One region of the Neobacillus sp. NPDC093127 genome, then DNA from elsewhere that is predicted to be linked to it. Evidence: riboswitches for the same ligand, from Rfam matches in the RefSeq annotation. Region 1 holds a riboswitch; each other region holds the start of a gene.
What was found. A riboswitch is a leader RNA that binds a small molecule or an ion and turns the genes downstream of it on or off. The one in region 1 is predicted to bind S-adenosylmethionine.
Positions count from the first base shown of each region.

Region 2: it holds a riboswitch for S-adenosylmethionine, as region 1 does, so the genes downstream of both, ACIQCO_RS16455 (sugar ABC transporter substrate-binding protein) here and mtnW (2,3-diketo-5-methylthiopentyl-1-phosphate enolase) in region 1, are expected to answer to the same signal.
Region 3: it holds a riboswitch for S-adenosylmethionine, as region 1 does, so the genes downstream of both, ACIQCO_RS17525 (YezD family protein) here and mtnW (2,3-diketo-5-methylthiopentyl-1-phosphate enolase) in region 1, are expected to answer to the same signal.
Region 4: it holds a riboswitch for S-adenosylmethionine, as region 1 does, so the genes downstream of both, ACIQCO_RS04470 (methionine ABC transporter ATP-binding protein) here and mtnW (2,3-diketo-5-methylthiopentyl-1-phosphate enolase) in region 1, are expected to answer to the same signal.

Region 1 is NZ_JBIVOP010000001.1:616,632-624,630, reverse strand. It holds gene ACIQCO_RS03110 (pyridoxal phosphate-dependent aminotransferase) at 175-1,353, shown strand; SAM riboswitch class I at 1,433-1,543, shown strand; gene mtnW (2,3-diketo-5-methylthiopentyl-1-phosphate enolase) at 1,619-2,830, shown strand; gene ACIQCO_RS03100 (2-hydroxy-3-keto-5-methylthiopentenyl-1-phosphate phosphatase) at 2,831-3,505, shown strand; gene ACIQCO_RS03095 (methylthioribulose 1-phosphate dehydratase) at 3,499-4,128, shown strand; gene ACIQCO_RS03090 (1,2-dihydroxy-3-keto-5-methylthiopentene dioxygenase) at 4,151-4,681, shown strand; gene ACIQCO_RS03085 (aspartyl-phosphate phosphatase Spo0E family protein) at 5,117-5,359, shown strand; gene ACIQCO_RS03080 (hypothetical protein) at 5,411-5,614, shown strand; gene ACIQCO_RS03075 (electron transfer flavoprotein subunit beta/FixA family protein) at 5,938-6,762, shown strand; gene ACIQCO_RS03070 (electron transfer flavoprotein subunit alpha/FixB family protein) at 6,798-7,829, shown strand; gene ACIQCO_RS03065 (FAD-dependent oxidoreductase) at 7,822-7,999, shown strand, end outside.
Region 2 is NZ_JBIVOP010000012.1:7,353-15,351, forward strand. It holds gene ACIQCO_RS16445 (hypothetical protein) at 1-683, shown strand, start outside; gene ACIQCO_RS16450 (MFS transporter) at 897-2,072, opposite strand; SAM riboswitch class I at 2,334-2,442, shown strand; gene ACIQCO_RS16455 (sugar ABC transporter substrate-binding protein) at 2,572-3,687, shown strand; gene ACIQCO_RS16460 (sugar ABC transporter ATP-binding protein) at 3,772-5,256, shown strand; gene ACIQCO_RS16465 (ABC transporter permease) at 5,258-6,262, shown strand; gene ACIQCO_RS16470 (PadR family transcriptional regulator) at 6,401-6,925, shown strand; gene ACIQCO_RS16475 (MFS transporter) at 6,930-7,999, shown strand, end outside.
Region 3 is NZ_JBIVOP010000013.1:43,546-51,544, reverse strand. It holds gene clpP (ATP-dependent Clp endopeptidase proteolytic subunit ClpP) at 1-345, shown strand, start outside; gene ACIQCO_RS17550 (MBL fold metallo-hydrolase) at 472-1,392, opposite strand; gene ACIQCO_RS17545 (hypothetical protein) at 1,555-2,343, shown strand; gene ACIQCO_RS17540 (hypothetical protein) at 2,348-2,812, shown strand; gene ACIQCO_RS17535 (SRPBCC family protein) at 2,954-3,421, shown strand; gene ACIQCO_RS17530 (CGCGG family putative rSAM-modified RiPP protein) at 3,468-3,728, opposite strand; SAM riboswitch class I at 3,995-4,096, shown strand; gene ACIQCO_RS17525 (YezD family protein) at 4,169-4,324, shown strand; gene ACIQCO_RS17520 (phosphoadenylyl-sulfate reductase) at 4,478-5,194, shown strand; gene ACIQCO_RS17515 (sulfate permease) at 5,209-6,276, shown strand; gene sat (sulfate adenylyltransferase) at 6,535-7,683, shown strand; gene cysC (adenylyl-sulfate kinase) at 7,699-7,999, shown strand, end outside.
Region 4 is NZ_JBIVOP010000002.1:265,167-273,165, reverse strand. It holds gene sufU (Fe-S cluster assembly sulfur transfer protein SufU) at 1-155, opposite strand, end outside; gene ACIQCO_RS04495 (cysteine desulfurase) at 145-1,374, opposite strand; gene sufD (Fe-S cluster assembly protein SufD) at 1,374-2,684, opposite strand; gene sufC (Fe-S cluster assembly ATPase SufC) at 2,706-3,491, opposite strand; gene ACIQCO_RS04480 (MetQ/NlpA family ABC transporter substrate-binding protein) at 3,843-4,673, opposite strand; gene ACIQCO_RS04475 (methionine ABC transporter permease) at 4,690-5,355, opposite strand; gene ACIQCO_RS04470 (methionine ABC transporter ATP-binding protein) at 5,348-6,373, opposite strand; SAM riboswitch class I at 6,700-6,809, opposite strand; gene ACIQCO_RS04465 (O-acetylhomoserine aminocarboxypropyltransferase/cysteine synthase family protein) at 7,143-7,999, opposite strand, start outside.

The DNA.
Region 1 (7,999 bases):
TATTTTTTATTATAGCCACAAGCCAATCCGTCCAAAAGATAAGAACAGGGAATCTTTAATTTCATGAATCTTCACCTCTTTTGAAATTTTCTCTTTACAAGCTAGTATAAAAGTTATAACATTTGTCACTAGAAATTCAACAATAATTTGAAAATAAAAAAGCAGGTGAGAACGATGAAGCAATTTCAGTCATCGGAACTATTGAAAAGTCTACCAAAACAATTTTTTGCAGGTCTTGTTAAAAAAGTGGGAGAATATATAGCCGCGGGCCATGATGTGATTAACTTAGGACAAGGCAATCCAGATCAGCCAACACCGCCGCATATTGTCGCAAAGCTTCAGGAAGCCGCGGCCAATCCGCTCAACCATAAATATTCGCCCTTTCAAGGATTTGGTTACTTAAAACAAGCTGCTGCAGATTTTTATTTAAGAGAATATGGTGTGACCATTGATGCAAACAAAGAAGTGGCGATTTTATTTGGCGGTAAAGCGGGGCTGGTCGAGATTCCTCAGTGTTTATTAAACCCAGGCGATACCATCCTCGTTCCCGACCCGGGTTATCCTGATTATTGGTCAGGCATTGCCCTTGCACAGGCGGAAATGGTTACGATGCCTTTAAGAGCGGAAAATGGTTTCTTACCGAATTATCAAGAACTGGATTCGGCTGCTTTATCAAAAGCAAAATTAATGTTTCTCAATTACCCGAATAATCCTACCGGAGCAACCGCGAGTATGGAGTTTTTTACGGAGACTGTCAAATTGGCCAATGAAAATGATATTTGCGTCGTCCATGATTTTGCTTACGGTGCGATTGGCTTTGACGGTGTAAAACCGGTTAGCTTTTTACAAGCAGATGGAGCGAAGGAAGTGGGAATTGAAATCTACACGCTGTCGAAAACCTATAATATGGCGGGCTGGCGAGTTGGATTTGCAGTGGGGAATGAAACTGTCATTTCCGCAATTGAACTTTTGCAGGACCATCTATACGTCAGTTTATTTGGAGCGGTACAGGAGGCGGCTGCCGTTGCATTAACGGGTCCCCAGGATTGTGTAAACGAACTTAATGAACTGTATGAACGGAGGCGAAATGTGTTAATTACTGGCCTTCAATCGCTCGGTTGGAATGTCACCGCCCCAAAAGGCTCATTTTTTGCCTGGCTTAAGGTTCCGGATGGATATACATCTGAGGAATTTTCAACCATGCTTCTTGAACAAGCACATATCATGGTGGCACCGGGGATTGGCTTTGGAAACTTTGGCGAGGGCTATGTCCGTGTTGGTTTATTATCATCAGAAGAGCGATTAGCAGAGGCTGTCAGAAGAATAAGTGGATTAGAAATATTTAAAAAATAGGGTTGACATTTTATTCTTTTCTTGGGATAATCCAAAATAAAGTTAAACAACGTGAAAAAGTGAATAAATACGAATCGTTTTCTTATCAAGAGCAGGCGGAGGGAAAAGCCCGATGAAGCCCGGCAACCGACTTAATCTTTGTGGTTAAGCACGGTGCTAAATCTTGCAGCTTAATGCTGAAAGATGAGAAGATGGTTAGTTTATGATGCTAACCTCTTCTTTTTTGAAGGGGTTTTTTATGTTTTATCAAAGAGGAGTTTGAAAAATGTCTGAATTAATTGCTACTTATCTTTTACATGATGAAAAAAATCCCGAAAAAAAGGCCGAGGAAATTGCTCTTGGTTTAACGGTTGGTTCATGGACCAATCTGCCAGAATTAGAGCAAAGTCAATTGCGTAAGCATAAAGGCAGAGTAGTTTCGATTGAGGGATTACCTTCTGACAATGCGGATCAATCGCTTATTCGAATCGCCTATCCAACGATAAATTTTTCCAACGATCTTCCTGCTATCTTAACAACGGTATTCGGAAAGCTTTCTTTGGATGGAAAAATCAAATTGCTAGATTTGCAGTTTGATGATGGGTTAAAGAGGTTGTTCCCGGGGCCAAGGTTTGGTATGGAAGGCCTTCGTGAAAAAATAAACGTGTTTGATCGACCACTGTTAATGAGCATTTTTAAAGGAGTGCTCGGTAAAGACCTTACCTTTTTGGCTATGCAGCTCAAACAGCAAGCCCTTGGAGGAGTTGACTTAGTAAAGGATGATGAAATCCTTTTTGAAAATAAGCTGACGCCGTTTGTAAAAAGAATTACTGCCGGGAAACAAGTGTTGCGAGAAGTTCAAGAACAAACAGGACATCGTACCCTGTACGCGGTAAACCTATCCGGAAGAACATCACAGCTAAGAGATAAAGCAAGAAAGGCTGCAGAACTTGGAGCCGACCTCTTATTGTTTAATGTATTTGCCTATGGTCTCGATGTCCTGCAGGAATTACGAGAGGACAATGAAATAGCCTTACCTCTGATGGCACATCCTGCAGTAAGTGGTGCACTTACTTCCTCTCGTGAATATGGATTGTCACACTCCCTGCTTCTTGGCAAGCTGCTCCGTTACGCAGGTGCAGATTTATCATTGTTCCCATCACCTTATGGAACAGTAGCCTTGGAACAAACTTCGGCACTCTCAATCGCGAGTGAGTTGACGAAGGAAGACGTGTTTAAAAAGGCATTTCCTGTTCCTTCAGCGGGCATTCATCCGGGATTAGTACCGTTGTTAATCCGTGATTTCGGAATCGATTCTGTGATAAACGCAGGTGGAGGAGTCCATGGCCATCCAGACGGTGCCCGCGGCGGCGGCCTTGCATTCCGGCAGGCGATTAAAACCAATCTCCAAGGCAAGCTTCTAGTTGAGGGGGCTGAACAGTGCCCAGAGTTAAAAAAGGCGCTCCAGCTATGGGGAAATGCCGAGGTGACTGCTTAAATGACAAAGCCGGTAATTTATTGTGACTTTGACGGAACCGTAACCGAAAGTGATAACATCATTGCCATTATGAAAAATTTTGCCCCTTCAGAATGGGTGTCAATCAAAGATCAAATCCTCTCCCGTCAGATTTCGATTAATGAGGGCGTAGGAAAATTATTTTCGCTTTTGCCTAGTCACTTAAAGGAAGAAATTACTGCGTTTGCGATTGAGAATGCCAGGATTCGACCAGGCTTCAAAGAGTTTGTTGAATTTGCACGCCAGGAAGGAATCCCATTTTATATTGTTAGTGGCGGTATCGACTTTTTTGTGCAACCAATTTTAGCAGATTATTCACCGTTTGCTGGAATTTACTGTAATGAATCTGATTTTTCAGGTGAGACCATTAAGATTCTTTGGCCTTATGAATGCGATTCATTGTGTAAAAATGATTGCGGCTGCTGTAAACCGAGTATCATTCGTAAACTGAACCACAGTGAAGACAGCTTCAAAATTGTCATTGGCGATTCTGTTACCGATCTCGAGGCTGCTAAGCATGCTGACTTTGTGCTGGCCCGCGATTTTCTGCTGGAAAAATGCGGGGAATGGGGGATTAACCATAAAGGGTTTACTACATTCTTTGATTGTATCGATGAAATCAAAAAAAGAATTGGGGCGGGTGAGCTGACATGCTAAGGGAAAGATGGACTGAACTGGCTGATGTAAAGGATGAGCTGGCAAAGCGCGACTGGTTTATGGGAACAAGCGGAAACCTTGCGATTAAAGTAAGTGATCATCCGCTGCGATTTTTGGTGACGGCAAGTGGGAAGGACAAACGCAAGCGCACAACCGAGGATTTTCTCCTTGTGGACGAATTCGGTCGTGCAGTTGAAGAAACGCATCTTAAGCCATCAGCAGAAACGCTTCTTCATGTTGAGATTTACCGCAAGACGAATGCAGGCTGCAGTCTCCATGTCCATACGATTGATAATAACGTCATTTCGGAAGTTTATGGTGACAATGGTGAAGTAACATTTAAGGGTCAAGAGCTGATTAAGGCCTTTGATAAGTGGGAAGAAGAGGCTGTCTTGAAAATTCCAATCATTCGCAACTATGCTCATATTCCGACACTCGCGAATGCTTTTTCTGAACATGTTTCAGGAGATACTGGTGCCGTTTTGATTCGAAACCATGGAATTACCGTTTGGGGAAGAAACGCATTCGAAGCAAAAAAAATTCTTGAAGCATCGGAATTTTTATTTCGCTACCAATTACGTTTGCTAGAGCATAAACCATATCAATTATTTAAGGTTGTATAATTAAAAGGGAGAGTTGATAAACATGGCATATATTACATTTCGAAGTAATGGAGAGCAAATCCACGGACAAGAGGAAGTCGCAAGCTTCCTAGAATCACAGGAAGTTATTTATGAAAATTGGGATATTAGCAAACTTCCGGCATCGCTCGTTGAAAAGTATCTTCTGAGTGATGTAGAAAAGGAAGAAATTCTTAGTACCTTTGCGGAAGAAATTGCTGATGTTTCCGCTAGAAGAGGCTATAAGGCTCAAGACGTCATCTCGTTATCTGATAGTACGCCTAATTTAGACGTCCTGCTTACCAACTTTAAAAATGAGCATCATCACACAGATGATGAAGTTCGCTTTATTGTGAGCGGGCACGGTGTATTCGTCATCCAGGGGAAAGATAGTGAGTTTTTTGAAGTCCATCTAAATCCGGGAGATTTGATTTCGGTTCCAGAAAATACAAGGCATTACTTCACGCTTGAAGAGGACAGGAAAGTGGTTGCCGTTAGAATTTTTGTCACGACTGAAGGCTGGGTGCCGATTTACGAACAGGAAGAAGTATATTAATAAGAAAAAACTGGCTGCAGCTTCTGCGGCCAGTTTTTTAATTTTTGGCTGTGTTAAAGAATATTGTTGATTATGACCACAATGTTGATTGGAGTGGAAGGCGCGAGACTCCTGCGGGAGCAGCGGGACAGGTGAGACCCCGCAGGCGCTTTAGCGCCGAGGAGGCTCACCGCCCGTCCCGCGGAAAGCGAAGCGCCTGGAACGGAAATCAACATTCCCATTTAACACAGCTTAATTTTTAGTAAATAAACCGAATGGAATTTGTCGTAAATACAAGAAAAAACTAAAGGAATTTGTCGAAAAACGAAAGAAATAGAATGTTTTGTCTACTTTTGCGAAAGTGTTTACATTTGCCTAAATTCTTGGCATAATTCTTCAAGTAGTCTACTTTTCTATATGGTAGATAGTAAGAGTGTAATGGCTAGGAGGATCACATTGTATAAGTATAGTAAAAGTCAATCTGAAATGATTGAGGAAATAAAGGTCAAAAGGGAATTAATGATTAATAGCGCAACAACATTTGGCTATACGAGTGAAGAAACGATAAAATTCAGCCAAGAATTAGACGAATTAATCAATAAGTACCAAAGGTTTATGGGACAAGCTTCAAGACCCAATGAAGAAGTAAAAATTGCCTTTAAACAAATGATAATGGTGTGGCCTAAAGTATTAGTTTAAAGTTAAAGAAAAGGTTATAACAATGCACCTGTCCCTATTAAAGTTATGATCATGAAGGCCTTCAATTTTTCCGTTACTGAATTAAAATTAAACTATTATGAAGGCCTTCCGGCATCTTTAGAAAACAAATTATATTCGATTATGAAATATTCATTCTCAATCTCCTCAGAGGCAAGCAAACGCCATCAAATTATCCCGCAGCTAATCATGTATTTCTACAATATTAGTCAAACTGTGATTTTTATCATTGTTTAAATCTCAAGATTTCTTATATTTATATTAGTACTATTTTCCTGAAATTTAACATTGCGATGAACTTTATATTTTTTCACTTCAACGAATCATTGCATCCATTTCTTTTTATTTAATTAAATAGCTACATAGAAACGACACCATGTTTATTGAGCTTGTTTAACTTTTCTTAGTTAAAAGTTTTACGAGAAAAAAAGAAAACGATCACTGTTTGGTACTATGCTTATGTGACGATTCATATATCGTTAATAAAAGCATTTTTTATAACCAAAGCAAGCAAACGCTTTCAACAATCTAGAGAATAAATGGAGGAGGGAAAGTCCTACATGCACATTGTCGTATGTGTCAAACAAGTACCCGATACAAAAATCATTAAAATTAATCCTAAAACCAACACACTCGACCGCCGAAGTGCGCCAGCCATCTTGAACCCTTACGATGCCCATGCCGTTCAAGAGGCCGTGAAAATCAAGGAAAAGACAGGCGGCACGATTTCGGTTTTGTCAATGGGACCGCCGCAAGCAACTGCTGTTATTAAAAAGAGCATTGAAATAGGTGCGGACTTAGGCTATTTAATTTCTGACCGTGCTTTTGCTGGTGCGGATACACTAGCAACAAGTTATGCCCTATCTAAAGCACTGGAAAGAATCAGCAAAGATCTTCCTGTCGATATGGTTATTTGCGGGAAACATGCCATTGATGGAGATACAGGACAAGTTGGACCAGGTATCGCAAGGAGGATGGATATCCCCCCTGTTACCAATGTAATCGAAGTTTCGGAAGTTAATCAGCAGGAAAAAACCGTTTTAATTAAACGGAAATTAACCAGCGGCTATGAATTAATTCAGTCTGAACTGCCTTGTTTATTAACGGTTGAAAAAGAAATTAATGATATCGAATATTCACCAATGCCAAACATGATTAAAGCAGCAAGATATGAGCCGGTAATATGGGCAGTAAGCGATCTTGAAAATGTAGAACGCACGCAGCTTGGACTAAAGGGTTCACCAACCATCGTTGGTAAAATGTTTACACCTCCACGGCCAGAAGGCGGCATACGACTTGAGGGTTCTACTGATGAGCAAGTTAGCCAGCTTATGGAAGTCTTGATGGAGAAAAAGGACCTGTTAACAATCCAGTCATCTAAATAATAAAGATTAATCTTGTCTCGCAGGGAGGGGTTTACATGAATCTAGACGATTATCGTGGAGTCTGGATATTCATCGAACAAAACGATGGGAAAATCGAAGGTGTTTCCCTAGAATTGCTTGGAGCTGGCAGGAAGCTGGCCGATAAATTACAGGTTCCGCTATCGGGATTTTTATTAGGCAGTGAAATTAAATCGTTAGAAAATCAAGTGATTGCTTATGGTGCTGATCAAGTATACATGGTCGACCATCCAGTTTTAAAGAATTATCGGACAGAGTCCTATATGAAAGGCGTTATGCTCCTAGCGGAAAAATATAAACCAGAAATTATCCTTTACGGGGCGACACCAAACGGGAAAGACCTAGCAAGTGCGGTTGCAACCGATTTAAATACAGGTTTAACAGCAGATACAACGATGTTGGACGTGGATGTAGATAATCGATTACTAGAGGCAAGCCGTCCTGCTTTCGGCGGTAATATTATGGCAACTATTCTTTGTAAGAAGCACCGTCCGCAAATGGCCACTGTCAGACCAAAGGTCATGAAGGCATTAGAACCGGATACCTCAAGACTTGGCAAAATCATTGAAGAGAAAATATCACTGCAAGAAGAAGATATGCGCACAAAAGTGCTCCGAATTGTGAATGATGTAACAAAAAAGGCAAATTTGGCTGATGCCCATGTGATTGTCTGTGGCGGTAAGGGAATGGGGGACTTGCAAAACTTCCAGCTCATTCATGAATTAGCAGATACGATTGGAGCGAGTGTCGGCGGTACACGTGACGTTGTCGAAGCAGGCTGGCTGCCGCATGAGCAGCAAGTAGGTCAAACCGGTGAAACGGTAACACCAAAAATCTACTTTGCAATTGGAATATCAGGTGCAATCCAGCATGTCGTCGGCATGAAAAACTCTGAGTTTATTATCGCCATCAATAAAGATCCGAACGCACCCATCTTTGATGTCGCCACATATGGAATTGTAGGAGACGCAATGGAAATCATCCCTAAACTAATCGAGCAGTTTAAGCAGCTAATGACAGAAAAAGGCGGTGAAATGAGCTATGCCTGAAAAATTTGATGTGATTGTTGTTGGGGCGGGTCCAGCAGGTACGTCTTGTGCCTTAACTTGTGCAAAGAGCGGCCTAAACGTTTTGCTTATTGAAAGAGGAGAATATCCAGGGGCTAAAAACGTAATGGGCGGAGTATTATACCGTAAGCAAATGGAAGAATTAGTTCCTG
Region 2 (7,999 bases), on a different contig from region 1:
GTGTTATTTGCCGAAGTAACGAGGAAAAGGTATTGTTTCGATTCTCCGATAATATGATGCGGAACGAACGGGAATTTCGCTTAAAGGTTTATCCCTCTTTAGGGCTATCGCTCGTTTTCCCATTTATTTTTTTGTTTAACGAAATTCAAATGAATTCCTATGCTCACCTCGTATCGAGCAAATGGTATTTAGGAATTTATATGTCTTGCTTGATGATCCCCAATGCGGTGACGATGCTGAAATACTCAGGGAAATATAAGGGGGCTTGGATTTACAAAACTGCTCCGATAAAGAGCTTAGCACCCTTATACAGTGCGGCATTGAAGGTGTTTATTGTCAATCTTTTTCTTCCAGTCTATTTGATCCTATCCGTCATTTTTATCGGTATCTTCGGAATAAAAGTCATCCCAGACCTTTTAGTTGTGTTCGTGACCGCCGTATTATACACGGTAATTTGCTCGAACTATCTTAAAGGGACGCTGCCTTTTTCGGAATCGTTTGAGGATGCCCAGCAGAGCGGGGGAGCAAAAATTATGCTGGCGTTACTGTTGATTGCTGTTTTTATTGGTATCCATTTTGCCGTTACTTTTATCCCATTCGGAGTGGTAATTTATTTCATCCTGCTCCTAGTGATCACCATTTTTGCTTGGAAACAGGCCAATAAAACGATTTGGAATTTTTAATAGACAACGGATATATTATTTGAATATTCGTAATTTTGTCGACATAACACTGATATTGGCGTTATTTCCCCGGTAATTTGTCGATAAAAGAGAACAGGGCCGCCTCTGCATTTAGCTGCCCTGCTCTTTTTTTCAATAACCTCCAAAAACGGCTGATTCGCATATGTCTGAATCAGAAGCTTATTCGGACAGGATAAGAATGATCCGATGCTGTTATGCTGTATGCTTTACAAGTTTTGGATTTCGCTGCATGGAGACAAGTAAAATAAAACCGCTGATAACCAATAAGGCACTTGTACTGATAAATACCGCGGAAAATCCAAAGGAGCCGGATACGAATCCACCTAATAACGGCCCGATGATATTCCCAAGGAACCTTAAACTAGTATTGTAGCCAAGTACCTCCCCTTGCATCGCAATCGGTGCTTCTTGGCGGATATAAGCAATCCGCACAGGAATAATGCCGCCAATCGTGACACCGAGAGCGAAGCGGATGATGACAAGCTGCCAAAAACTTGTAACGGCTGCTCCCGGCAGGTAGACAATTCCCGCCAAGAAAAGAAGAATGATCAGTATTTTGATATAGCCATACTTATCAGCAATTTTCCCCCAATTCCTCGACATCATTAAATTCCCTAGACCTGCGGCGGAAAACGCAATCCCTGAATAAAAGGCAATATTTGCTGGGCCGTGCAGATTACTAACAAATAAGGACAAAATCGGTTGGATGCTAAAGTGTGCAATCTGGACAAGAGCAGAGATTAGCAGCACGGTTAATAATACGGGATTGCGCGTAATATGCTTCAATACTTCCTTGCTTGAATAATGGGATTTTGTGCCCTTTTTGGCTTCAAGTAGAAATTCTTTTGTGGCAATGACAAGGAGGGCCGAGATGAATATGGAAATGGAGGTCCACTTAAAGGTGGTGGAATAGCCAAGGGAATCTGCCAATATTCCGCCTAACATCGGCCCTAACAACGAACCAGTGATGCTCCCGGTTTGCAATGTCCCAAGGACCCTTCCGGCAACCTGTTTCGGTGTTTGCGTTGAAATAAAAGCTTGTGACATCGGGATAAATCCCGAAAAGAATCCCATGAAAAACCGGAGCATAAATAGCTGCCAAACGGAATGGACATAGCCTATAAGAAAAATCGATAAGGCCATTCCTAATCCGGAAAAGATTAGAATTTTTTTCCTCCCAAAGCGGTCGCCAATTCTTCCCCAAATAGGTGAGAAAAGGAAGGCGGATACAAATGTAATTGCAAATGTTAACCCTGACCAATGTTGGACATATGTTTCGGAAAAATCACCAAATGACTCAATGTACAACGAAATAAACGGCATAACCATCGTCATACTTCCGGCTACAAAGAAGTTGGCAAACCACATGATCAGTAAATTACGTTTTGCACTTTCCTGCTGGTTCAAGTAATTAACACTTCTTTCTAAAATTTATTTCGATTTACTAAATATTATCATACCGAAATTTCAATTGTTTATAAAGCGATAGCACTTAAATTGAAACTTGTGTTATTTTTCCCTAAATGTAGGGGTTTTGGATATCACTTTATTAAAAATATTCAAAACACTATTGACAACTTGTTAATAGGAGTTTAAATTAAGTTTAATACTTTAAATGAATAATACGTTCTCTTATCAAGAGTGGCAGAGGGACTGGCCCGATGACGCCCAGCAACCGTTCCGACAAGGAATTGGTGCTAAATCCTGCAAAACAAGTAATTGTTTTGAGAGATAAGAGAGGAGTAATCCGTCTATTTGTGATGAAACCTCTCTTTTCTGGAGAGGTTTTTTATTTTACATAAAAGCTAACCTTTCCAATAGGAATAATGTGTTAATTGGTAAGAAGTAAAAAGGGGGAGTTTCAAAGATGAAAAGGAATTTATTAAAAACTACGCTCGTATCAGCATTGGCAGCAACTCTATTACTCACAGGCTGTGCTTCAGGTGGAGAAACAAAACAAACAAGCAGCAATAAAAAGGTTTCCCTTGAAGGGGTACCGGAGGCATTTTCCAAAGGTGATCAGTTGAAAATCAAGGTCATCCGTAAAATTGGCGGTGACGACCATACAGCCCAATTCTTAGCCGGGGCAAAAGAAGAAGGAGAATCATTGGGGATAAAGGTAGACGTGTTTACAGCAAATGGGGACACAGCGAAATTCCACGATGCCATCAATCAGGCATTAGATCAGAATTATGATGGATTTATCATTTCACACGGTGACGACGATGCCACTGTAAACGATGTAAAGAAAATCGTAGAAAAAGGAAAAAGTGTAGTTGCATTTGACTCGAATCCGAACTTGGCGAATGTTGAAGGCGTGACGCTTACCTCTCAGGATGATGAAGCATTAGCAACCTTAGCTCTAGACCAGCTCATAAAGGATACGAAGGGTAAAGCTAATATTGCTTATCTTTGGGTAGATGGCTTCCCGCCAATGGTCCGTCGGAACAAAGTTTATCAGGACGTGCTTGCGAAAAACCCCGGGCTTAAAGAAGTGGAACGATTTGGCGTAGCGGCAGCGGATACAAGTGTGCAAACGCAAAATGCTGTTGCAGCGATGTTGAACAAATACCCTAAGGGCAAACTTGACGCAATCTTTGCTACGTGGGATGCCTTTGCGATTGGCGCTGCACGTGCGCTTAAAGAAGCAGGTCGTGAAGAAGTGAAAATCTATGGAATTGATGTTTCCAATGCGGACTTGCAGGATATCCAAAGAAAAGGCAGTGCCTGGAAGTATACAGCCGCTGTCGATCCTAAATTAATCGGCGCTGTCGACATGAGATTACTTGCGAAAAAACTGGCTGGCGAAGAAACACCTAAAACCTATGACTTAGAAGCATCACTTGTTTCCCAAAAAAATCTTCAGGACTCTAAGGATCCAGTGAACATGGTTAATCTTTCAAAAATCATCCCGAGCTGGGGCCAGTCCACGGCCTTTGAAGAAGATTGGATGAAAACGTTGAAGAAGCATTATAAAAAGTAATTTAGGCTGGCACTCTCTTTTTCTATCGATTAAGGGAGTGTCGTTTTGATAGGGGGTGGCATTTTGACGAGTTCAACTTTGGCAATGAAAAATATCTCAATTGAATTTCCAGGCGTGAAGGCGTTAAACCAGGTCAATTTTTCGATGGAAACGGGGAAAATTCATGCCTTAATAGGGGCAAATGGTGCGGGAAAATCAACGTTAATGAAGGTTCTTTCCGGAGCCTATGACCACTATACCGGCGAGATAACGATGAATGGGCAAGACCTGAAAATTCGTTCCCCGAAAAATGCCCAGAATGCTGGTATTCAAATTGTTTATCAGGAGGTAGATACGGCCCTTATTCCTTATTTAACCGTGGCTGAAAATATCATGCTGCTGGACACCGTTCATAACATGGGAAAACGACAATGGATGAGATGGAAGGAAATTCATCAAAAAGCGGCGCAAATATTGTCCAGTATGAATATTAGACTTTCAACGAAGACGCTGGTGAGCGAGTTGTCACTTGCTGAAAAACAAATGATTTTAATCGCAAGATCTGTTTCCAATCAGTGCAAGTTTCTCATTTTGGATGAACCGACTGCACCATTGAGCCATACCGAAACGAGCGAGCTTTTCAGGATTACTCGTGAACTAGTAAAACAAGATGTCGGGATTATCTTTATCTCACACCGCCTGCCGGAAATATTTGAAATCTGTGATGAAGTGACGGTAATGCGAAATGGTGAGTTTGTTGTAAAAGAGCAGGTTGCCGCCACAACCTCCAATAAAGTGGTTGAGCATATGCTTGGTCAAAAGCTGGAGGAGCAGTTTCCCGAAAGGAATTCGGCCATTGGAACCACCGTCCTAGAAGTGAAGGGACTTTCTGATAGAGGAAAAATAAAAGACCTGCATTTTCACGTTAAATCGGGAGAAATCGTTGGAATCGCGGGGCTTGTAGGCGCTGGGAAGACGGAATTATGTAAAGCGTTATTTGGTTCTGAGAAAACAACTGGCGGGGAAGTCCATCTTCACGGGGTCGAAGTAAAAATAAAGAGTCCTTATGAGGCGGTAAAGAAGGGGTTTGCTTTAGTACCCGAAGAACGGAGAAAGGAAGGAATTCTTGTTCTTGAATCGGTTGAAGCTAATTTGACAGCTGCGAACCTAGGGAGCTTTTCAAAGGTATTTAGCTTTTTAGATAGAAAAAGAGAAAAGGAGACAGCAAAGCAATTGATCAGCCGTCTTGGAATTAAAACACCATCTGAGGAAACGAAGGTACAAAATCTGTCTGGTGGAAATCAGCAAAAGGTTGCAATTGGAAAATGGCTCGTGGCTGATGCGGATGTTTACATTTTTGATGAACCAACTAAAGGTGTCGATGTGGGGGCAAAGAAGGATATCTTCGAATTAATTGCCGAATTGGCCAGCCGGGGCAAAGCGATTATCTATGCTTCATCCGAGCTTTCGGAGATTATCGGAATTACAGACCGGGTCTATGTTTTATATGATGGTAGGTCGGTAAAGGAACTAGAAACAAAAGCAACCAGCGAAGAGGAACTTTTATTGTATTCAACAGGGGGCAGGTAAAATGGAAGCAAAAATATCAGCGAAAAAACAGGGGGCCCCAGCGAAAAAGGCTTTTGAGTTATTTCAGTTTTTATATAAATACGGGACCATTATTACGATTCTTGTACTTATCATTATTTTTTCAGCAGCCAATCCTACATTTATTCAAGGCAGCAATGTTATCAATATTTTACGCTCGATATCGATTGTGACGATTATTGCGATTGGTATTACGATTTCGTTGTCTGTAAATGGTTTCGATCTGTCGGTCGGTTCGGTGGCATCACTTTCTAACGCGGTTGTCATTTCGATGTTTGTTTGGTTTTCACAAAATACACTGGTGGCGATTATTTCTGCGATTGCGGCGTCATTGGTTGTTGGGGCATTAAACTCGTTCATGATTGTGAAGTTAAGAATCCCTGATATGCTAATGACGTTGGCAACGATGTTTATTATCCAGGGGACAGCACTAACCTATACAAAGGGAGCAACGGTTTCGCAAAATATGGTGATGCCGGATGGCTCAATGGCAACAGGTTTGATTAGTCCATTTTTTGCAAAAATCGGTGAGGTGCCATGGATTATTATCATCATGGCTGTGACCGTCATACTTGTACACATCTTTTTGACCTATACAAAGCATGGCCGCTATATGTATGTAATCGGTGGAAATAAAGAAGCGGCAAGACTTTCGGGGATCCCTGTGAATAAATATAAGGTCTTCGCTTATTTGCTTTCTGCTTTGTTCGCAGCAATAGGCGGGATTGTGCTTGCATCACGTGTCATGACTTCAGAAATAAATTCCGGGGCACCCTACTTAATGGATTCAGTAGCCGCCGCCTTTATCGGCTTTTCGGTTCTTGGAGCCGGGAAGGCCAATGCCATTGGCACATTTGTTGGGGCAGTGTTAATTGGAATATTGCAAAACGGCCTCGTAATGATGTCTGTTCCGTATTATGCGATGGACATTGTTAAAGGGGCAGTATTGGCCTTTGCACTGGCGATTACCTATTATAAGCAAAAATAAACCTATTCACATTGTGGATAGGTTTATTTTTGTGTCAAGTTGAAAAAATATCTAATTAATATATTGACATTCATTATATTAACAATGATAATATAAACAAAGATAATATAAACATAAATAATATGAGGTGAAACCAATATGAATATTCAAGACGTAATTCTTGGCTTTATTTATGAGGAGCCGATGAGTGGCTATGATATCAAACAAATGATGGAGAATTCCGTGTCCTACTTTTTCGACGCGTCATTTGGGGCGATTTATCCGGCATTAAGAAAAATGGAAAAGGAAGGATTAGTGGAAAAACAGGTGATTCAGCAGGATGGTAAGCCGAACAAGAATTTATTCGTTATTACCGAAAGTGGAAAAGAGCAATTTCAACAATACCTAAACAGTCCAATCAATCCAACGATTACAAGATCGGATATCCTCATCCGTATCTTTTTCGGCCGGTTTACCACCAAAGAAAAAATCCAGCGGTGGTTAGAGGAGGAACGTAAAAAGAGCCAGGCAATGTTTGATAACTTAAACAGAATTGCCGAGATGTACCCTGAAATGGAACAGCACAAAAGATTTACATTAGAATTTGGGATTCGCCAAGCTGAGATGATTTTAGGAATGGTTGCCGAAGAACTAAAAAAATTGAATGAACAACAAGGGGAGTAATAGGATGAAGGAAACTGGCGGAATGAAGATTGTTTTGCTTATGTGCTTAGGGATATTTGTTTGTATGCTTGATTCAACAATTATGAACATTACGCTTCCGGCAATTCAGAACAGCCTGCATACGACATTGGAAACGAGCTCATGGATGTTAAATGTATACACAATGACGATTGCTGTCTTAGCAATACCGATGGCAAGGTTTGCCGAGATGTTTGGCAGAAATAAATTTTATCTTGTCGGGCTGCTTATTTTCGGATTGGGGTCTGCCCTTTGCGGACTTGCGACGAGCGGGGACTTCTTAATTGCTGCAAGGTTCATTCAAAGCATTGGTGCCGCCATCTTAATTCCGTGTAGTATGGTGATTGGTATTGCTGCCATGCCTATTGAAAAAAGAATACTCCCACTAACATTACTAGGGGCAACACAGGGTTTAGCCACAGCAATGGGGCCGACGGTGGGGGGAATCATAACAGAAAAGTTAAGCTGGCATTGGGTATTTTATGTGAATGTTCCAATCTGTTTACTGGCCATTGTCATTGCCTTCTTTTTACTAACACTAAAGAAAGAAAGTCGTGTAAAATCAAAAATAGATTGGTTTGGATTACTCTTCTCTGTTTCAGCCATTTTCCCGTTAAATCTTGTGTTAATTAAGGGAAATACATGGGGCTGGAATAGTACTCAAGCGATTTTCTGTTATCTTGTTACTGCCGCGTCCATTCTGCTATTTATTTTTGCAGAGAAAAAATCAAAGGCTCCAATGGTAAATCTAAATCTCTTTAAAGACCGCTTGTTCACAGGGTCAGTTGTAATAGTGACAACAGGGTTTATCTTCCTCATTGGTGTAATGGTCCTACTACCTCAGTTCTTAACTAACTTCCAGCATAAGACGGAGCTTCAAGCCGCACTACTCGTCACGCCCGTATCTGCCGCCATCTTTGTTTTTTCCAACATCGCCGGTTTACTAACGAAAAAGATCGGATATACCATCCCAGTCATTCTTGGTTTTGGTATTATGGGATGCGCGTATTATTTGTTACACAATTTAACTATTCACAGCACTTCAAAAGAAATTGT
Region 3 (7,999 bases), on a different contig from region 1:
ACAATGCAGTACATTCAGCCGGATGTTCGAACGATTTGCACGGGTATGGCCGCCTCATTCGGGGCGATGTTACTGCTTGCAGGTACAAAGGGAAAACGGTACGCCCTGCCAAATAGTGAAATCATGATCCATCAGCCTTTGGGTGGTGCCAGGGGGCAAGCAACAGAAATCGAAATATCAGCACGGCGTATCTTAAAATTAAAAGAACATATCAATCAAATTATTTCAGAACGCACCGGACAGCCAGTTGAAAAGGTGGCAAAGGATACCGATCGGGATTACTTTATGAGTGCTGAGGAAGCGAAAGAGTACGGGATTATCGATGAGATTCTTTATCCAAAATAAGTCATTCCAATTTGAACAATACAGGAAAAAATGAGGAAGGCAGACTCAAACTGCCTTCCTCGTTTTTCTTTTAAAAACAAATTGAATAACCAACGATAAATTAATTCTGTATCCCTTTTGAAAGTGCTATTTAGAACCCATAATAGTTTCCCCGAGTAAGAGCACCTTTAGTTGTTCTTCGGGGAGCTGCCGCTTTTCCCATTCACGGTATAACCGTTCTAATGCTTCCGGTCCTGTGTCATCGGCCAAACGATAGGCGCCATAATGCATCGGTACGAAGTGTTTCGCTTTTAATTCGATGAACGCTTTCACACTGTCTTCTGGAGAAATATGGGATGCAGCCATAAACCACTCCGGCTCATAGGCGCCAATCGGCATAAACACTGTATCGATTGTAAAGCGGTCCGCAATTTGTTGAAAGCCGGCGAAATAGCCTGTATCGCCAACAAAATAATATGTTTCTTCGGCAGTTTGAAAAATCCAGCCGCCCCAATGGGATGAATTCATATCTCGCAACGTTCGTCTTGTCCAGTGTTGGGCAGGGACAAAATGAACGGTTATCCCTCTGTATTCGGTGCTTTCCCACCAACTCATCTCAGTCACCTGCTGATAGCCCTTTCGGATAAAAAGGGACTTTAAACCAACAGGAACAAGGTAATGCGGGTTTCCTTTTAATTTTTTCAGAGTGGGGAAGTCCAGATGGTCGTAATGACCATGTGAGATGACGACGAGATCAATTTCCGGCAGATCTGCTAAGGAAATGCCCGGCTCCGTTAATCTTTTTTGAAACCCCATCCGCTTGGCCCACACAGGGTCCGTTACTATATTTATGCCATTTAGCTGAATCAAAAACGTAGAATGGCCAACCCACGTATAAGAAGTCCGGCTTCTGTTTTCGACTAGTTCCCTCACTATTTTTGTGGGAGATTGTTCGATGTTTACCGATAAATCCTTCACTTTACTTCGTCGTTCTTTCTGCCATTTCCTCATGTCTTTAAACGATTTGTTGTTTGATACATTATCTAAATTAGCATATTTCACCATCATCCACTCACCTTGATTTTCTCTCTAAAATCTATCATTAGGAAGAGTATAGCAAAATACCCAAGCAATCATCAAAAATTTGGTGCCGGACGAATGTTCATGAGGATAAATCAGCCACTATTTGGAAAACTATTGGTAATTAATTTGTTTTGAAGGTGGCCTTTTATGGATAACTATAAGAATGATAATACCGCCAAACGTTATAAGGCCCATGTTAGCATACTTGGTACAACGCTTATTCATTTACGCAATCCTTATATCATTGCCTGGTGGTCAGCCGCTTTCCCTGGATTTGGACATATGCTGTTGTCAAAATATCTTAGGGGATATGCCTTATTTATTTGGGAAGTGGTTATCAATATTAAAGCGCATGTGAACCTTGCCATGATTTACTCATTTCAAGGAAATATAGCCATGACAAAAGAAGTATTGGATACAAGATGGTTACTCATGTATATTCCCGTTTATCTATTTGGAATTTGGGATAGTTATCGAACCACAGTTGACTTGAACAAGGGGTTTATTTTAGCGGATCATGAAGACCACCGTTTCAACTCATTTAGCTTAGGACCAGGGGAGGTAAATTATTTAGATAATAGAAACCCCTTGATGGCCGTCATCTGGTCACTATTTGTGCCTGGGCTAGGGCAGCTTTATATCCATAGAATTTTGACCGCGTTCTTTGTCATCGTTTGGGTAGTCGTCTTTTTTTATCAATCACATGCCCTTGAAGCGATTTCTTTTTTATTCCTAGGAAAAATAAAAGAGGCTACCACTATTTTAAATCCAGAATGGCTATTATTCCTTCCTTCTCACTATGGGTTTTCCGCCTTCGATGCTTATATGAATTCGATTGAAAATAATAAACTGTTTGAAAAAGAACAAAGGAAATATTTAATGGAACATTACCAATCAACAGGTTTCCGAATACTAAAAGGACAAAAAGTGAAGTGATGATGTGCAGCTCTTTTCCACTTTTGAAAATCAGCCGGGCCTAGAAATGGCGATATCTACTTTGGAGAAAAACGGTATTAAAAAACAAGATATATTTGCTGTTCCCCTCGATAATCGGCAAGAGGAGCGTAAAGTTTTCGATACGCTTCACCGTTCGGACGGAACCTCACTAATCGATATTGGCATGGCTCTTGCCACCGCATTTTCTGTGATAGGAGCAAGTATCGGGTTTAAATTATCGTGGGGTCCCATTTACTGGGGACTTATCGGAGCATTTATCGGATTTGTAATAGGATTTGCCATTAGACTTTTAACCGAAGTAGTTTTAAAAAAGAAAAAAAGACTATTAAAAGGAAAGCAATCAGAAGTTATTCTTATTATTGATTGCAAAGAATCACAGTCTGAATTAGTAGAGAACATTCTTTGGAGTCATTTTGCGTTAGGGGTAGCTAAAGTAAAAAATACATGAACCTCTAAACAGTAGACATCTTGGGTACAACCCGCATAGTCCAATTTTAACAACTTCCCCCCAATTTGAATAAAAATAAACGAATGAGGGGGAGGGGGAATGATCCTCTACTCCCTTTCACAGTTTTAGGGGGGGAAACATTTGAAAATCGAGTACGAATATACCTTCGGGTTACCAAGGGGCATTGTATGGAGGGACTTAAAGGATGAAAACATCCTTAGGAACTCGCTGCCAGGCTGTAAGTCATTCGTAGAAAAGTCAAACGGATGTTACCAAGCTGAACTCGAGATTAGTATAGGCCCGATTAAAGATCTTTTCATTTTTGAAATACGGCGGGAAAAAGAAAAATCACCTGCCTTTTATCGCTTGCTTGTGAAAGGAAAAGGGAATCTTGGCGAGATTGATACTACAGCCGATATCATGATTGAAGAATCCCATGGCGTATCCAAGTTAACCTTTAGCACTGATGCTCAGGTAACTGGTGCGCTTTCTCTAGCAGGAGAGCGCATATTAGCGGCAGGTGCGAAAAAGAGTTTGGAAAGTTTTTTTCAAAAGATGGAGAAGGAAATAAAGAGGCGGCTTTATCAATTGAAAAGGGATAGCGGTTAAAAAACGGGTCCATTTCCCCCGCTGTGGAGTGGGGGAGTGGTACCAGCTAGTTGTTTTTCCATACCCTAAGCACATAGCCCCCACAGCCGCATTGATCGATAAATTTGCTTTTAATGCTATCACCAAAATATAAGGCCAGCGCCCCTGTTAAATAATCATTAGGATTTCCGAAATCTGCCGGTGTGACGATATTGACATAAAACCCCTTTGAAGTATTCGCAATTGCGTCAATAGCATCCTTTACAATCAATTCAACATCATTTTCATAATCCTCATGTTCAAGTGAAACAGACCAATTCTTGTCCATAAAACTCACCTCTTACCATTATTATAAAAGGAATGGGAAGTTTAGTTGGTGATATGTATCACGAATAAACCACATGTATACCTATTTCAATATATTAAATTCCCCGATCCTTCTGATATTTCATTAACAGAGTCCGTCCCTACAGCGAATTAACACTTTAATTTGTCAGAGAACTAGACCCCTTAAAAAGAATTTTTATAATATTTAGTTTTCCTATTTACATTAAACCTATTGGTATGATAGGATTAATTTCAATAATCATTCAATTCTTATCAAGAGTGGCTGAGGGACTGGTCCAATGAAGCCCGGCAACCTGCAAAGCAAGGTGCTAATTCCAGCAAAATGACCTTCATTTTGGGAGATAAGGTGTTAAACAGTGGTAGTTCTAACGCCTTTCCTTGATGGGAAAGACGTTTTTTTTTGAAAGGAGACGAATCAATCTGAAGGCAGATGAAAAGGAAGAACTAATCGCACATCTCGAGAAAATGATGGAGACCTTAAAATTTGGCTCGATCACGTTAGTTGTCCAGGATGGCAAAATTGTTCAAATTGAGAAAAATGAAAAGATTCGTCTTCAATCGTATAAGCATCGCTGACTAGACAAACTAGAGGCGGTCTTCACTTTATCAAAGTGGAAGACTGCCTTTTTTTGTTGAATTTCGGACGGAGCAAGTATTTTTCAGACAGTATGAGCGATTGCGAAAGTTGAAACTCAAGTTAGTTTTTAGTAAATAAGGAGGCATTGAGCCATGAATGAAGCAATAACGTATCAAAATTGGCAGCAAATATCTGATACTTTCCCAATCGTGGATGAAACCAAGGGTGCCCATTCTGTGCTGGAGTGGGCCTACCGGGCTTACCCTTCCGAAGAAATTGTCTATGCGTCCAGTTTCGGGGCTGAAGCGATTGTTTTGATTGACCTAATCCAGCAAATTCAACCGGATGCCCGGATTGTTTTTTTAGATACGGAACTGCATTTCCCAGAAACATATGAGGTCATTGACAAGATTGAAGCTCGATTCCCGTCGTTAAGGATTGAGCGAAAACAGCCGAAGTTAAGTCTCGATGAACAAGCGGAACAATATGGTTCGGCGTTATGGAAGACTGATCCTAACCAGTGCTGCAATATTCGCAAGGTTATTCCGTTAAGGGAAACATTAACGGGAAAACAAGCGTGGATCTCGGGTCTTCGGAGGGAACAGTCTCCGTCAAGAGCAAGCACTGAATTTCTTAATAAAGATGAAAAATTCAGGAATATCAAAATCTGTCCTTTGATTCACTGGACATGGGATGAGGTTTGGGGCTACATCAGGAGACATGAGCTCCCGTACAACACCCTGCATGACCATCAATATCCAAGCATTGGCTGTTTTCCTTGTACCCAACCGGCTCCAGTTGATGGTGACTCACGAGCGGGACGCTGGGTTGGAATCGGCAAAACGGAGTGTGGCTTACACACCAAATAGGGAGGGCTAAAGCGTTGCTTACAATCATTGCGATAACAATTGGGTTATTTTTTGCCATAAATATTGGGGCCAGTGGTGCGGCGGCTTCGATGGGAATCGCCTATGGAGCCGGTGTCGTGAAAAAACGGCTGGCCTTGCTGCTGTGCAGTATCGCTGTGTTCCTTGGTGCTTGGCTTGGCGGCGGTGAAGTAGTCAAAACGATCGGAAGCGGGATTGTCCCATCTAGTACATTTACCGTGCCTGTAGCCTTAATCGTATTAGCTTCAGCAGCATTATCATTGTTTTTGGCCAATATCTTTGGCATTCCGCTTTCTACAAGTGAAGTGGCAGTTGGATCTGTCGTTGGTGCCGGGATTGTTTATCAATCTGTGTTTGTCGGTAAGCTTGTCTGGATTATGTTTTTTTGGCTGCTTACACCTTTTACCGCGTTTTTCATCGCCATTGCTGCTTCGTTTTTGTTGGAAAATAGAAGGCTTAAAGGCTGGATGAAAACTCGGAAAGCTGTTCCATTTCTGTCTGTGCTGGTTGTGTTTATGGGTTTGTTCGAAGCCTTTTCAGCCGGGATGAACAATGTTGCCAATGCTGCCGGCCCACTTGTGGGTGCCAACATCCTCGCTGTTGGAAGTGGTATTTTCTGGGGTGGGTTGTTTGTCGCAGCGGGTGCACTGCTGCTGGGGCAGCGGGTCCTCGAAACGAATGGAAAAAAAATAACGACGCTGCGGCTCGAAGAAGGCTGTGTCATCTCGGGAACAGGTGCAACCATTGTAACCGTTGCCTCCGTATTCGGGATACCTGTTCCACTGACACAAATCACAACCTCATCCATCATAGGAATGGGGTTCGCCAAGCACGGCAAAGCGGTATTGAAAAAAGACATTGTTGTTCAGCTCCTGACAGTTTGGATTGTATCACCCGTCCTATCGATGGTGCTGTCATACACCCTCATCCAATTGATCATCGAACATAATTTTTACCCAATCATTGCCATGGTTGGAGTGCTGATCTCTGTTCTCGGCGTGTTGTCATTGATGAAGCGGCAGAAACCTGCAGGTGCGGTGCAGCAACAGATTGCAAAAGAATAGACAGTATTCGGTGGTGGAAGTGGGTAATCGAGAGAAAGCGGCGGTGAGTCGAGAGTAAATGGTGGGTATGCGAGTAAAAAGCGGTTAATTGCCAGTAAACGGTGGCAAGTCGCCAGTAAACAGTGGAGTGTCGCCAGTAAACGGCGGTTAATCGCCAGTAACGAGCGGAAAGTCGCCAGTAAACATCCGGCATCTGCCAGTAAGCGGCACATTTATGCCGGTATACAGTAAATTAATCGAAGAAAGGATTTGATTTACATGTCATTTTTACCAAAACCACATGGAGGAACGCTTGTTCAAGCCTTTAATCCAAACTATGACGTAGCGCATATCGAAAAAGAGCTGGAGATTGACGCGATTGCTTTGAGTGATTTGGAGTTAATCGGCGTGGGGCTGTTCAGTCCGCTGACCGGATTTCTAGGCAAAGCAGATTACCAATCGGTGGTCGACCAGATGCGTTTAGCGGATCAAACGATTTGGTCGATTCCTGTGACGCTCCCAGTACCCGCTGAAACGGCAGCTACCCTCACAGTCGGGGAAGAGATCAAGCTTATTTTTAAAAAAGAAGTTTATGGCGTGATTAAAGTAGCGGAATGGTATGAACCTGATCTAGACAAAGAAGCACTTGAGGTATATAAGACACTGGAACTTGCCCACCCGGGAGTCAAGCGGCTTTATGAACGAGGACCAGTCTACGTGGCTGGAGAAATCACTCTCGTAAAAAAACCAGAAAAAGGGGTTTTCGCCGATGTGTGGCTTGAGCCGAAGGAAACCCGGGCATTGTTTGAAAAAAAGGGCTGGAAGACAATAGTTGGTTTTCAGACGAGGAATCCGATTCATCGTGCACATGAATACATTCAAAAAGCGGCGTTGGAAACGGTTGACGGCCTTTTCGTCAACCCGCTTGTCGGCGAAACAAAGTCTGACGATATCCCTGCCGATGTCCGCTTGAAGAGCTATCGGGTCCTGCTTGAAAATTACTATCCTACAGAACGGGTCCATCTCGGGGTTTATCCTGCTGCCATGCGTTATGCAGGTCCAAGGGAAGCGATTTTTCATGCGATAGCCCGTAAGAATTTTGGCTGTACTCATTTCATCGTCGGCCGCGACCATGCTGGCGTCGGGAATTACTATGGCACGTATGATGCCCAGCTTATTTTCAGCGAATTTTTTGAAGGGGAACTTGGTATCCAGCCACTATTCTTTGAACACAGCTTTTATTGCAATAAATGCGAGGGGATGGCATCTGAAAAAACTTGCCCGCATAGCCATCATGATCGTGTCATTCTATCCGGAACAAAAGTTAGAGAGTTGCTGCGTGCAGGGAAGCTGCCGCCGTCCACTTTCAGCCGAAAAGAAGTTGTCGAAGTCCTGATTGAAGGAGTGAAAGAACATCTAACGGTGTAAGGAGGGAATTCAACCATGTCAAAATCAACAAATATCACCTGGCATGCCGAGGCAATAACGAAGTCTGACCGCCGTGTGCAAAATCGTCATGGAAGCTGTGTCCTCTGGTTTACTGGACTCTCGGGGTCCGGTAAATCAACTATTGCCAATGCTGTTTCAAGTGAATTGCACCGCCGGGGAATTAGTGAATATGTTCTTGATGGCGATAATATCCGTCATGGCCTTAACCGAGACCTTGGCTTTTCGGATTATGACCGGACAGAGAATATCAGGAGGATTGGCGAAGTGGCAAAACTATTTGTCGAGAGCGGCACCG
Region 4 (7,999 bases), on a different contig from region 1:
TCTTCCACTTTCAGACTCAATTGAATCCGGTCGCCGCAAGTTGGGTTATTCATATTAATCGTATGGCTGCCATCTTCTAAAACTCCGCGATTACGCGGTTTTTTGTAATGGTCCATAATTACTCTTCGGTAAAGTGCATCTAAATTAGAAGACATCGCTGAAATACTCCTTCGTTTTGACAAGTCCTTCAACTAGTTTATCAATATCATCTTCTGAGTTGTATAGGTAAAAGCTGGCACGAGCAGTGGCTGTAGCTTTAAGCCATCTCATCAGCGGCTGGGCGCAATGATGTCCGGCACGGACTGCAATTCCTTCCGCATCCAAAACAGTTGCCACATCGTGCGGATGAACATCTGTTAAATTGAAGGTAACAAGACCTGCACGTTTGGCCGCATCCAGCGGGCCGTAAATCGTCATGCCTTCCACTGCCGCCATTTTTTCTAATGCGTAAGCGGCAAGGCGATGTTCATGCTCAGCAATATTGTCTAAGCCTATTTCAGTTAAAAAGTCGATTGCTGCGCCAAGACCGATTGCACCGGCAATAATCGGTGTGCCGCCTTCGAATTTCCACGGCAGTTCTTTCCAGGTTGACTCGTACAATTCGACAAAATCAATCATCTCGCCGCCGAATTCAATCGGCTCCATTTTTTCAAGCAGCTGTTTTTTTCCATAAAGGACACCAATGCCGGTAGGACCGCACATTTTGTGTCCTGAAAAAGCAAGGAAATCACAGTCTAAATCTTGAACATCAATTTTCATATGGGGCGCACTTTGGGCCGCATCAACAACCATAATTGCACCATTTTGATGAGCAATTTCAGCAATTTCCTTCACAGGATTAATCACGCCAAGGACGTTTGATACCTGCATAACAGACACGACCTTTGTGTTAGCAGTGATGGTCGCACGCGCATCATCTAGTGAAATCGTGCCATCCGCTTGAAGCGGAATGTACTTTAGCTGCGCACCAGTCCGTCTGGCCACTTGCTGCCAGGGAATAATATTACTATGGTGCTCCATATAAGTAATAACGATTTCGTCGCCTTCTTTTACATTCGCAGCCGCATAACTTGCTGCCACTGTATTAAGGGATGTTGTCGTTCCTCTTGTAAAAATAACTTCCTGAATTGATTTAGCATTGATAAACTTACGAACCTTTTCCCGTGCACCCTCGTACGCATCTGTCGCTCTTGTTCCTAGTGTATGCACACCGCGGTGGACATTGGAATTGATTTCGCGATAATATTTTTCAATTGCCTCAATTACTTGGAGCGGCTTTTGTGATGTAGCAGAGCTATCCAAGTATACTAATGGTTTACCGTTAACCTCTTGATCTAATATTGGAAACTGTTTACGAATATCCTGGATATTCATTAGCGTACTTTCCTTTCAATCACGTCAGTTAACTGTTTCTTTACTCCTTCAATCGGAAGTTGGTTAACGACTGGCGCTAGGAAGCCATGAATAATCAAGCGTTCTGCTTCCGTTTTCGGGATTCCGCGGCTCATTAAATAGTAAAGCTGTAAGTTATCAACTCGTCCTACGGAAGCAGCATGACCTGCCGTTACATCATCTTCATCAATCAAAAGAATTGGATTGGCATCGCCGCGTGCTTTTTCACTCAGCATGAGAACACGGGATTCTTGTTCAGCATTTGATTTAGAAGCACCATGCTCAATTTTACCGATTCCGTTAAAAATAGATGTGGCGCTGTCTTTCATCACACCGTGCTTTAAGATATAGCCTTCGCTGTTTTTCCCGAAGTGAACAACCTTGGTTGTGAAGTTTTGTGTTTGCTCGCCGCGTCCGACAACAACTGTTTTAGTATCTCCATAAGAGCCATCGCCAATTAAATTAGTGGTGTTTTCTGAAATCGTGTTGCCTTCATTCATTAACCCTAAGGCCCATTCAATTCGTGCATCTCTGCCGGCAACGCCGCGGCGGTTCACATACGTAGTGATTCCTTTTGCAAGGTAATCCACTGCTCCATATGTCACCTTCGCATTGGCGTTAGCAATTACTTCTGCCAAAATATTGGCAACAGTATTGGATGTTTCCATTGTTGAAATGTAGTTTTCAACATATGTTACGGCACTATTGTCCTCAGCAACAACTATCACATGGTTAAACAGATTGGCCTCAGCATCGTCGTGGACAAATACGGCGTGAATTGGCTCGGCAACTTCTACATTCTTCGGAACATATAAGAAAACCCCGCCATTTACAAGTGCTGCGTGAAGCGCAGTAAGGCGATGTTCATCAGCATTGATGGCCTGCGTCATGTAATACTTTTTCAACAGATCACTATGTTCTCTAGCCGCAGTGAAAATATCGGTAAAAATGACACCCTTGTTTTTCAGCTCTTCTGATAAAGATAAAAAGGCAGGTGTTTGATTTCGTTGGATATATAAATTCTTATGTTCTGCATCCATATTAACTAATGCTTTTACTTCTTCCGGCAATTCAGCAAGGGAAGAATAGACATCACTTTTGACGGAATGCTGATTGAATTGCGTGAAATTCCATTTATCGATTTTCGTTTTATCAGGTCTTGGCATTGGCAGCTGTTCGAAATCTGTTAATGCCTTAAGACGGAATTCTTCAAACCAAGCAGGTTCGCTCATTTCTTTTGAAAACGAGCTTACTTTGCCATTATCAAATGGTAATTTTATTTCTGTTGTCATTGTAATCCTCCTAACGCTCTCTTACGCTTCTTGCCCAACTGTTTCATCTTCAATGCCAAGTTCTTGTTTGATCCAGTCATATCCTTCTGCTTCTAAGCGTTGTGCTAGCTCTGGTCCGCCGGATTTCACAATGCGGCCTTGCATCATTACATGCACATGGTCAGGAGTGATATAGTTTAACAGACGTTGATAGTGTGTAATAATTAAGCAGCCGAAATCTTCACCGCGCATTTCATTGATTCCCTTGGAAACAACCTTTAGGGCATCGATATCTAGTCCGGAGTCAATTTCATCTAAGATGGCAATTTTCGGTTCTAACATCGTCAATTGCAAAATTTCATTGCGTTTTTTCTCACCGCCGGAGAAGCCTTCATTTAAATAACGCTGCGCCATATCAAGATCCATTTCAAGGAATTCCATTTGCTTATCCATTTTACGGATGAATTTCATCAATGAAATTTCGTTTCCTTCACCAAGACGGCTATTGATTGCAGAACGTAGGAAGTCTGCATTTGTAACGCCGTTAATTTCACTTGGATATTGCATTGCTAAAAATAGACCGGCACGTGCGCGCTCATCTACTTCCATTTCAAGAACATTTTGTCCATCTAATGTGATGTTTCCGCTTGTCACTTCATATTTTGGGTGACCCATGATAGCAGAAGATAAAGTGGATTTACCAGTACCGTTTGGACCCATGATTGCATGGATTTCTCCACCCTTTATTTCAAGGTTTACACCTTTTAAAATCTCTTTACCCTCAATTTCTACATGAAGGTCCTTAATTGTTAAAGTTGATCCAGCCATATTTATACCTCCGAAAAGAATGATTTGTATCTTGTAACTACAATGGTCTGTGACTCTATTCTCATTTTATTCTCATTCCAATCTTATAACAAATGAAATGTATTAGCAACTCCTAAACAGTAAAAACAAAGCGCTATTTTCAATAAGCTGATCCTAAATGAGAATGGAAAGAATAATTTTGTGAAAATTCAGACAGAAACTCTTTATGTAAATCACATTCGGTATAAATGATACCTTATTTTATATTATTTTGCCAATGGTAATACATGTTCTATTTATTGGGGCAAAAATACAGAAAAAGCCAGTGAAGCTGTCACTGACTTTCTACTTTTCTTCCTATTAAAATGTGTTTTATTTAGAAACCGTTACAACGGCCCCTTTGTATTTTTCTTTGATGAAGTCTTGGATTTCTTTTGATTTGAGTACTTCTACAAGTGTTTTGATGGTTTCTTTGTCTTTGTCCTCTGAACGAACAACCACAAGGTTTGCCGGAACAACGTCATCGCCTTCAAAGGCAATTCCATACTTTCCGATGTCAACTCCGCCTTCTAATGCGTAATTCGTATTAATAACGACCGCATCACCTTCACCGCTTTCGAAAGAAGTAGCTAATAATTTCGCTTCCACTAGCGTTGAGAAATCAAGATTCTTTGGATTTTCAATAATATCCTCAACTCTTGCATTGGCGCCTACGCCTTCTTTAAGCTTAATTATTCCTGCTTTTTCAAAAATAGGTAAAATACGTCCATGGTCACTGAATGAATTACTCATGATTATTTTTGCACCTTTTGGAAGGTCTTTTAAGCTCTTATATTTTTTAGAATAAATTCCGATTGGTTCCTTATGAATTTCGCCAACACTTACAAAATCAAAATCCTTATTATCTTTCATTTGCAGGTCTAAATACCCTGGTGTTTGGAAATAGTTGGCATCGAGGTCTTTATCTTTTAACGCTACGTTTGGCAGGATATAATCTTGAAAAACTTTGATTTCTAGATCAATGCCTTTTTCCTTTAATAATGGTTTTGCCGCTTCTAACACTTCCGCATGTGGTACAGCAGATGCACCAACGACTAATTTCTTGTTACCATCTTTTCCTGCCGTATCTTTTTTGGCACCACCGCAAGCTGTAAGGGCAAATGCTAGTAACGCAATTCCAATAAAACTAAATACCTTTTTCATGATTGAACTCCTCCTGTTATCGTTTATCTGTTTTCTTTGTAAAATAATCGCCAATAAATTGGACAATAAAAACTAAAATTAATATCGCAATCGTGGCTACTAACGTGACAATCGGTTTATTGCCCTGAAAACCGTAGAGGTAGGCAAAGTTCCCAAGTCCGCCAGCTCCAATAATTCCAGCCATTGCCGTAAAGCCGACGAGTGAAATGGCTGTAACGGTGATCCCAGAAATTAATGCCGGTAAAGATTCCGGTATTAATACTTTAAAAATAATATGGCCATGGGTTGCCCCCATCGATTGCGATGCCTCAATCACACCTTTATCGATTTCCCTAAGCGCAATTTCTACCATTCGCGCATAAAAAGGGGCTGCACCAATAATGAGGGCTGGAAGCGCCGCATTTGCCCCAAGTATCGTCCCAAGCAATAATTTTGTAAAGGGAATTAATAAAACTACTAAGATAATAAAGGGAATCGATCTGAAAATATTGACAAAGCCGGCAACAACGACATTAACGGTCCGATTGGCCCAAATATTCCCTTTATCTGTTAAAAACAGCAGCAGACCAAGTAACAATCCTAAAACAAATGTCGCAAACACGGAAATGGAAGTCATATAGATCGTTTCACGTGTTGCTTCAAATAATTTGTCCCACTTTACCATTTCCATAAAATCAGCCATTACTGATCACCTCCACGCCAACTTGCTGTGAGTGAATATAATCGATGGCCTTCTCTATTTCGCTTACTTGCCCATCCAAGTGAATAAATAATGTACCGTATGATCCGTTTTGCGTGTGTGAAATTTTCCCTTGAAGAATATTGACAACCACATCAAAATTCCTAATTACATTTGTGATTAATGGCTGTTCTGTTGTCTCCCCAACGAACGAGAGCTGAACCACACGACCATGCGGATAAAGTTCGAGTAGATGTTGGGTTGTTTCCTTCGTTTCTTCCGGTTCGGTTACCTGCTGGACAAATCGTTTCGTAATCGGCTGCTCCGGGTGTTTAAACACATCTAGCACCGGACCAAGCTCAACGACGCTCCCGCTTTCCATGACCGCTACCCGGTGGCAAATCTTTCGGATGACATGCATTTCATGCGTAATCAAGACAATGGTTAACCCGAGCCGCTTATTAATATCGACTAACAAATCCAAAATCGAATCGGTCGTTTGCGGATCGAGCGCGGAGGTTGCTTCATCACAAAGCAATACCTTTGGATTGTTGGCAAGTGCCCTTGCAATTCCGACGCGCTGCTTTTGACCGCCGCTTAGCTGGGAAGGATAGGCGTTTTCCCTGCCTTCGAGACCAACTAGTGTAATAAGTTCCTGCACTCGTTTGTTTCTTTGGGAGCTATTTACCCCAGCAATTTCTAATGGAAAAGCAATATTTTCACTTACGGTCCTTGACCACAGCAAGTTAAAATGCTGGAAAATCATGCTGATTTCCTGACGTGCTTTTCGGAGCTCGGCACCCTTTATCTTCGAAATCACCCGGCCGGCTACCGTAACGGTTCCATCTGTTGGCAGCTCGAGTCCATTTAACATCCGGATTAACGTACTTTTCCCGGCACCGCTATATCCAATCACTCCGAAAATTTCGCCGTCTTGTATTTCCAGGTTTACATCATCAACTGCCTTTAAATGTCCCTGTTTTGAAGGAAAAATTTTACTGACGTTTTTTATCGATATCACTTGAATCACCTGCTTCTTATCCAATTTACAGATTCTTGTTTATAGAGTTAGACTGTTATCAAGAAAAGATTCTTTTTTTAGGCTGTGTTAAAGAATATTGTTGATTTTGAGCACAATGTTGATTGGAGTGGAAGGCGCGAGACTCCTGCGGGAGCAGCGGGACAGGTGAGACCCCGCAGGCGCTTTAGCGCCGAGGAGGCTCACCGCCCGCCCCGCGGAAAGCGAAGCGCCTGGAACGGAAATCAACATTCACTTTTAACACAGCCTTTTTTAAAAATAAAAAGCCTCTCTGCACAGGCAGAAAGGCATCATTAAAACAATCCTTTCTCCCATCTCCCAAAGCAATCGCTTTGTGTGAATTGGCACCATTTCAATAATAAATATTGACGGTTGCCGGGCTTCATCGGGCACATCCCTCCACCTCTCTTGATAAGAGCTTACAGCATTCTATATTCAATTAACACGTAAAATTATTTAAGTTATGATATTACGAGTGCTATCGTATCATGGATAAAAAGCAGTGTCAAGAACAAAAAGCGGAAGCGCCCTGCTCAGCGGCGTATGGCCTGGAGCGCTCCAACTGAGATAAAGGAAACACGGAGAGCTTCGCTGCCCGATGTTGACTTATCGTAGGGCGGAGCGCGAAGGACATTAGCCGCTAGGGCGCTGGAGCTGGATTCAGAGAACCTGGTCAAAGTTATCCACTCCTAAATGAATCTATGGTTTCCTATACAACGAGAATTTATTTGGAAAATGATATCAGTTGAATTTAGGCATTTGTTTTTAGGGAAGCTAAGCCGGTTGCTGTTTCAATCGCTGATTCGAGATCTTCGATTAAATCCTCGACATTTTCAATCCCAATGGATAGCCGAATTAAATCCTCTGATACCCCCGCAGACTTAAGCCCTTCCGCATCTAATTGCTGATGAGTGGTGCTTGCCGGGTGAATGATTAAGCTTTTCGCATCGCCAACATTGGCAACATGGGCCCAGAGCGTAATCGCATCAATCAATTTAGCCCCTGCCTCTTTGCCACCTTTAATCCCAAAGACAACCATGGAACCGGCACCTTTTGGCAAATACTTTTGCGCTAATTCATGATCTGGATGTGATGGATGTCCTGGGTATGAAACCCATTCCACTGCAGGGTGATTAACTAAGTAATCCACCACTTCCTTCGTATTGGCAACATGCTCTTTCATCCGTACATGAAGTGTCTCAAGACCAAGTGTGAACTGGAAAGCATTTTGCGGGCTTAGTGCCGGTCCCAGGTCACGTAATAGCTGGACGCGTGCTTTGATAATATAGGCGACCGCACCTAAGGCTTCAGCGTAAACGAGATCATGATAGCTCGCATCTGGTGTGGTGAAACCAGGGAATTTCGGCGAATTCCAGTCAAACTTCCCGCCATCGACAATCACACCGCCAGTTGACGTGCCATTTCCCAACAGCCATTTTGTTGCCGAGTGAACGACAATGTCTGCACCATACTCAATTGGCCGGCAAAGATATGGTGTCGCAAAGGTATTGTCAATAATTAATGGTACCCCCGCCTCATGAGCAATATCCGCTACCTTTTCAATATCGAGTACGCGTAAGCTCGGATTCCCAATCGTTTCAGCGAAAA